One region of the Dyella sp. 01N36 genome, then DNA from elsewhere that is predicted to be linked to it. Evidence: predicted binding sites of a transcription regulator. Region 1 holds the regulator's gene; each other region holds the start of a gene.
The links. The regulator sigma-54, encoded in region 1, starts transcription at its own class of promoters, with help from an activator protein. The targets are predictions, from matches to a motif close to TGGCACGNGCNTTGC.

Region 1 (2,268 bases):
CTGGACGAGCTCAAGATCGCGCATATCGCCGACCAGAAGGGCATCAGCCTGTCCGGTGGCGAACGTCGCCGCGTCGAAATTGCACGCGCACTGGCCGCGCATCCGCGTTACATGCTGCTGGACGAACCATTCGCGGGCGTCGACCCCATTTCGGTGGGCGAAATCCAGCGCATCGTGCGCCATCTGAAGGAACGCGGCATCGGCGTGCTCATCACCGACCACAATGTGCGCGAGACGCTGGGCATCTGCGATCGCGCGTACATCCTCAACGACGGTGAAGTGCTTTCGCGCGGAACGCCAGCACATATCCTCGCCGACGAAAAGGTCCGCGAGGTGTACCTGGGTCGCGAATTCCGCCTGTAACGGCTGCGGAACAGCCGACCGTCAGGGCTAAATCTGAGGTAGTACGCGATTTCGCCTTCGACCTATGGCCGACCCAGGAGGCAAGAGTTAGGATGACCTTCACGTTCATCCTGACCGGCTGGCATGAAACCCGGACTGCAGTTTCGCCTCAATCAGCAGCTCACGCTGACACCACAGTTGCAACAGGCCATTCGCCTCCTGCAGCTGTCGCAGCTTGAGCTCGAGGCTGAGCTGCGTCAGATCGCCGAAAGCAATCCCCTGCTCGAGTTCGCCGACGACAACCCCGACAATCTCGAGGGTGACGAACGCGAGTCCGAGCCGCCGATGGATGCGATACCGGTCAGCTCGTCCAGCTCCAGTAGCAGCAGCGATACTGTCGACGACGCCGAAGCACCCGAATGGGGTGATGTGGAGCGCGACGGCGGCAGCGACGATCCGGTCGACTTCTCGCTCAGTGGCGCCTCCTCGCGCAACAACAACGCGGACGAAGACGGCTTCGAGCCGCAGAGCGCCGCCCAGGAAACGCTGCAGGAACATCTGCTGTGGCAGCTCAACCTCACGCATATGAGCGCGCGCGATCGCACCATCGCCACGGTGTTGATCGACGCACTCAATCCGGATGGCTATCTCACCGAAAGCATGGAGTCGCTGATCGCGGCCCTGCCCACCGACGTCAGGGCGACCGAAGCGGAAGTGGAGTACGTGCGGCACATGCTGCAGCGCTTCGATCCCACCGGCGTGGCAAGCATCGACTTGCGCGACTGCCTGCGCGTGCAGCTTGAGCAGTTTGATGCGGACACACCGCAGCGCGAACTTGCCTTGCGCATCGTCGACGCCGAACTGGAATTGCTCGCGCGCAACGACATCGCACGGCTTGCGCGCAAGCTGCGCGTGAGCGAAGACGATACCGCCGCTGCAGCCGTGTTGATCCGCAGCCTCGATCCACGGCCGGGCGCGGCGCTCGATATCACGCCGGTCGAATATGTCGCCCCCGATGTCTATGCACGCAAAGACGTGGGTCGCTGGCGGGTCAGTCTCAATCCCGATTGCCAGCCGCGACTCGGACTCAACCAGCACTATTGCGGCCTGATCGCCCAGGCCCGCGGCACCGACGCCAGCTGGATGCGCGGACAGCTGCAGGAGGCGCGCTGGCTCATCAAGAGCCTGGAATCGCGCGCTGAGACGCTGCTGAAGGTGGCCGAAGCCATCGTGCGCCGGCAGAGCGCCTTCCTCGATTACGGCCCCGAAGCAATGCACCCCCTGGTGCTGCGCGAAGTGGCCGAGGAAGTGGGCATGCACGAATCGACCATTTCACGTGTAACTACCCGCAAATACATCCATACGCCGCGGGGCACGTTCGAACTCAAGCATTTCTTCTCCAGCGGCGTGTCCACCGAAGACGGTGGCAGTGCGTCGGCCACCGCCATCCAGGCCATGCTGCGCAAGCTGGTCGATGCCGAGGACCCGCGCAAGCCGCTGTCCGACCAGGCCATCGCGGAGGAGTTGCATCGCAAGGGCATTCAGGTTGCCCGACGCACCGTCGCCAAATACCGCGAAGCCATGCGTATTCCCAGCTCCAGCGAGCGCCAGCGCGCTGGCTGAACGAGTTTGCCCCCGTCTGCGGCAAACCGCCCCGGGAACTTGGCGGCAAAAAAGGCGTCCCCATACTCATAGGTAAGTCGATACGACGGGAAATCTGTCATGTCTGAGGCGTGAAGGTCTTTCTAACGCACGGGCAACTTCAGAGGTGCATAGTGACTATCCCGACTTGGTGAGGAGGCCTGAGAAAACCTTCGCAATACCGGAGTTTTCAAAGGTGTGTCGGCCACGACATGGGCGTCCGGCGCATCGATTCCAGCCGCGTCTGCGGCAAGTACCAGAGGAGGCGCAACATGCAAGTTCAAC
Region 2 (2,268 bases), on a different contig from region 1:
TCCAGCACTTCGTCCTGCAGCGTTTCGGCCCAGCGGTGATCGCGATCGACGCGGTCGCTCTGCACGCCGGCATCGAGCAAGGTGCGGATCGGCTCGACCATGGCATACGGCAGGGTCAGATGCACTTCGCCGCCGCCGCCGTCGAGTTCGATATGGAACTTGGACACCACCACCGTTTCGGTGGGGCTGACGATGTTGGCGAATTGCGGGTTGATTTCGGAATTGAGGTATTCGAAGTTGAGCGGCAGCACCGGCGCCCACGCCTCCACCATCGAGGCGAACAACTCGGTCAGCATGATCTGGATGACGCGGTTTTCGGTCGGCGTGAAATCGCGACCCTCGATGCGCGCATGGAAACGGCCGTCGCCACCGAAGAAGTTGTCGATCACGGTGAACACCAGGCGCGGCTCCATCACCACCAGCGCGGTGCCGCGCAGTGGCTTGATGCGCACCAGGTTGAGGTTGCTGGGCACGGCCAGCGCATGCACGTACTCGGCGAACTTCATCATCTTCACGCCGAGCACCGACACTTCGCAGGTCTTGCGCAGCACGCCGAACACGGCCGTGCGGAAGAAGCGCGCGAAGCGATCGTTGACCATTTCCAGCGTGGGCAGGCGACCGCGCACGATGCGGTCCTGCTGGGTGAAGTCGTACGAGATCACCGCATCGGGCGGCAAGGGCTCGTCATTGCCCGTTTCGACGGCGCCACCTTCCACGCCGTCGAGCAGGGCATCGATTTCTTCCTGTGAAAGCAGGTCGCTCATCGCCGCTGTCCCGTCACTGCATCACGAAGCTGGTGAAGTACAGCGCTTCCACGCCCGGACGCCCCAGACGCTTCTCGATGATCTTGCGCACCGCGTCCAGCGCCTGCGCCTGCAGTTTCTGCTTGCCCGCGGCGTCGCTGAGAATCGAGTAGTCCTGGCTGCTGAACAGCATCACCAGCGCATTGCGGATCACCGGATCGGCATCCTTGGCCGCCGCCAGCGCCGCCGCGTCATGCGACATCAGGCTCACACCCACCTGCAGGAAGCGCATGGACTGGTCGTCCTTGAAATTGACGACAAACGGCGGATCCAGCATGAGGTACTGCTCCTGCTTGGACAGCGCCACCTTCGGCTCATCCCCCTCCGCACCATGCGCACTGCTGCGAGAGTTCATCACCAGGTAACCAGTCACACCGGCCATGGCGAGCAACGCCACGCCCATCATCAGCACGAGCTTGTTCGATCCCTTCTTGGGCGCTGCGGCCGCCGCTTCTGCTTGCTCGTTCTGAGCCATGCGAAATCAATCCCTATCAAAGTTCAGTCATCGGCCACCCGCCACGGGCGGCACATGTCCGTTATCTGCAAACGGCATGCCATCGGCGGGAGACGTTGCTGCGACTGGGTTTGCGCGGTATCGCGACGGCATCGCGGCGCTTTCTTGACGCGTGTCGGGGATTGGGCGTGACGGGGTGGTGGCGGTGGTCGGAAGCTTGTCGCGCCCGGCGCCTGTCTGTGGGAGCGCACCCTGTGCGCGACAGTCACGCTGGGATGTACCGCTTCGTAGGGTTGTCGCGCACAGGGTGCGCTCCCACAAAGGGCGACCCGCAACCATTAATCCAAGATCCACGGCAAGCGCACCCTTGTAGGAGCGCACTTGTGCGCGACCGCGGCGCTGGGTGCACCGCTCCGTAGGCTGGTCGCGCACAAGTGCGCTCCTACAAAAAAGCTGCCGGCCCGCGACGCCAGGGCGTTGTTCGGCTCTTGATGTGGCTCTTGCCCTAGGGGTCCCCGTATGACGCGGCGGGCGGGTGGAGGAAAGCCCGAAGGGTGGCCGCATGGGTGCGGCCAGTTTTTCGACAGGACAGGGATGTCCTGTCGAAAAACCCCGTAACCCGCACGCGCACCTGGAGGGCGCAGCCCGGAAGGCGCGTCATCCGGGGGCCCTTCTCTTTGGTTACCTTCTCTTGGGCAAGCAAGAGAAAGTGACCCGGCCTTCCCAAAAAGGGGACTAGCTTTGCGTCGCCGGCAGGAGGACCGAAGCCCGCGGCAGGCGAGCCAGGTCGCTGTATCGCGACAACTAAACACCGAGGCTCTGGGTCCCGGCTTTCGCCGGGACGACAAATAGAAAAGTTCCCGCGAGCACCCGCCCCTCACCCCAACCCTCTCCCCGGAGGGGAGAGGGAGCAGAAGCGGGTTACGCAAACATATCCACCAACCCCACCACCTTCATCACCGCCCCCGCCACCGAACCCAACTCTCCAACACCCTCAGCCACCCCACTCTC
Region 3 (2,268 bases), on a different contig from region 1:
CCGCGAGCAGGAGCACGCCAATGGCGAGCGCGATCCATCGCCGTGGCACGCGAGTCGCTGCCGGTGCATCTGTTTCCTCGACCACCGGCATATCGCACAACTGGTAGCCGCGCCCTCGCACGGAGCGGATGTAGCGCGGTGCGCGGCCGTCATCGCCCAGCGCCTGGCGCAGCAATTTCACGCGCTGCGTGACGGTTTCCTCGTTGACCACGGCGGGCGCCCAGACTTCGGCGATCAGCGTGTCGAAATCCACCACGTCCACGCCGTGCTGCAGCAGGCACGCGAGCAACTGAAACGAGAGTCCCTGGACATCGAGCGTCGCGCCATCGCGCGTCACGCGCTGGCGCATCGCGTCGATGGAAAGATCCAGCAGTCGGTAACGCGTGGCGCTCATGCGGTGAGGAGGTCAGTGTGCCGACATCATCCTCGCATGGTTTGCTCAGGCGCCTGCAGGGATCAACAACAGCAGGGCGATGCCCAGCACGATGCGATAGATCGCGAACGGCGTGAAACGATGGCTGCGGATATAGCCGAGCAGCCACTTCACTGCCACGAAGGCGACGATGGCCGAGACCACGAAACCAATGCCGAAGGCCGTCCAGTCTTCGTGGTGCGCCCCGCCATCCTTCAACACTTTCAACAGCTCGTAGCCGGTCGCGGCATACATGGTGGGAATGCCGACCAGGAAGGCGAACTCCGTCGCCGCCGCCCGATTGCTGGTACCAAACAGCATCGCCGTGAAGATCGTGGCCGCCGAGCGCGAAGTGCCCGGGAAGATGCCCGCGATCATCTGCGCGATGCCGACCAGGATGGCCACGCGCCACGTCACCTGCGTGCGATCGGGCTGGCGGGCAGCGAGACGTTCCGCTGCAATCATCCAGATGCCGCCAATCACCAGCGCCCACGCCACCGGCGTCACCGCTTCGGGCAGCTTGAAGCCGAGCTTCACCGCGATAAAGCCGAGCACCGCCGTGATCATGAAGGCCACGAACAGCTTGGCCAGGTAATCGCGGTTGGCCGGGTCACGCCACTGCGTGAACAACTGCCAGATGCGGCTCCAATAGATGAAGGTCACCGCCAGGATCGCACCCGCCTGAATGCCCACGTTGAACAAGTCCGAGCGCTGGCCCAGGCCGAATTTTTCGGCGATCAGCAGGTGACCCGTGCTGGAAATGGGCAGAAACTCGGTGATGCCTTCGATGATGCCAAGCAGGATGACGTTGATGATGTCGCTCACACAGACTCCGGCAGTGAGGTCAGCACCGGTTCCATACCGGCGCAAAGCGGCATAGCTTAAGGGACTGGCGTGGCGTTTTTGGGGCACGTTGCATCCGATGTGGCTGATTTCGCCGCACGGCAAATCCCACAAAAGCAGGAACGCCCGACCCGCCGTCATTGCACCAATATGGTGCTTTGTGATGTTTCATCATCGTGCAATCAAGCGGCGTCATCATCGATTTGCAGTAATTAAACCATTGATATAAAAAGATCATTCCCCTTGGCACGCGGCTTGCTCAGACGCCTGTCGATTACTCACCTTTTCGCCCGTCGAGGTTGTCCATGTCGTCCCCCGTCCAGAAAGTGCTCGATCTGATCCAGGAACACGAGGTCGAATTCGTCGACTTCCGCTTCGCCGACATGCTCGGCAAGCACCACCACGTGACGTTCCCGGCCCATGCCATCGACGAGGGCACGTTCGAAGACGGCAAGATGTTCGACGGRTCGTCGATCGCCGGCTGGAAGGGRATCYASGKWTCGGACATGSTGCTGATGCCSGATCCGYACACCGCCTACCTCGACCCGTTCAGCGCCCACACGCAGATGGTTCTGCACTGCGACGTGCTCGAGCCGTCCACCATGCAGGCCTATGGCCGCGATCCGCGTTCCATCGCCAAGCGCGGCGAGGCGTTCCTCAAGTCGACCGGCATCGCCGACACGGCGTTCTTTGGTCCGGAGCCGGAATTCTTCATCTTTGATTCCGTGCGCTGGCAGAACGACATGGGCCGCGTGTTCTACGAAATCGGCTCCGAAGAAGCCGCGTGGAGCTCGCGCTACAAGTACGAAGACAACAACACCGGCCACCGTCCGGGCGTGAAGGGCGGCTACTTCCCGGTCAGCCCGGTCGACTCGCTGGGCGACCTGCGCGCCGACATGTGCAAGGTGCTCGAGTCGCTGGGCCAGGTGGTTGAAGTGCATCACCACGAAGTGGCCAATGCCGGCCAGTGCGAGATCGGCGTGAAGTTCAACACGCTGGTGAAGAAGGCCGAC

Region 2: AC1DMG_RS01900 (flagellar basal body-associated FliL family protein) is a predicted target of sigma-54. The motif match lies at 1,346-1,360, and genes of this name have one in related genera.
Region 3: glnA (type I glutamate--ammonia ligase) is a predicted target of sigma-54. The motif match lies at 1,500-1,514, and genes of this name have one in related genera.

The regions. Positions count from the first base shown of each region.
Region 1 is NZ_JBFTRY010000021.1:23,417-25,684, reverse strand. Features, by position in the region: gene lptB (LPS export ABC transporter ATP-binding protein) at 1-363, shown strand, start outside; gene AC1DMG_RS07165 (RNA polymerase factor sigma-54) at 487-1,965, shown strand; gene hpf (ribosome hibernation-promoting factor, HPF/YfiA family) at 2,256-2,268, shown strand, end outside.
Region 2 is NZ_JBFTRY010000004.1:30,577-32,844, reverse strand. Features, by position in the region: gene fliM (flagellar motor switch protein FliM) at 1-764, opposite strand, end outside; gene AC1DMG_RS01900 (flagellar basal body-associated FliL family protein) at 778-1,278, opposite strand; gene AC1DMG_RS01895 (flagellar hook-length control protein FliK) at 2,179-2,268, opposite strand, start outside.
Region 3 is NZ_JBFTRY010000006.1:25,594-27,861, reverse strand. Features, by position in the region: gene AC1DMG_RS02695 (winged helix-turn-helix domain-containing protein) at 1-394, opposite strand, end outside; gene AC1DMG_RS02690 (undecaprenyl-diphosphate phosphatase) at 440-1,237, opposite strand; gene glnA (type I glutamate--ammonia ligase) at 1,561-2,268, shown strand, end outside.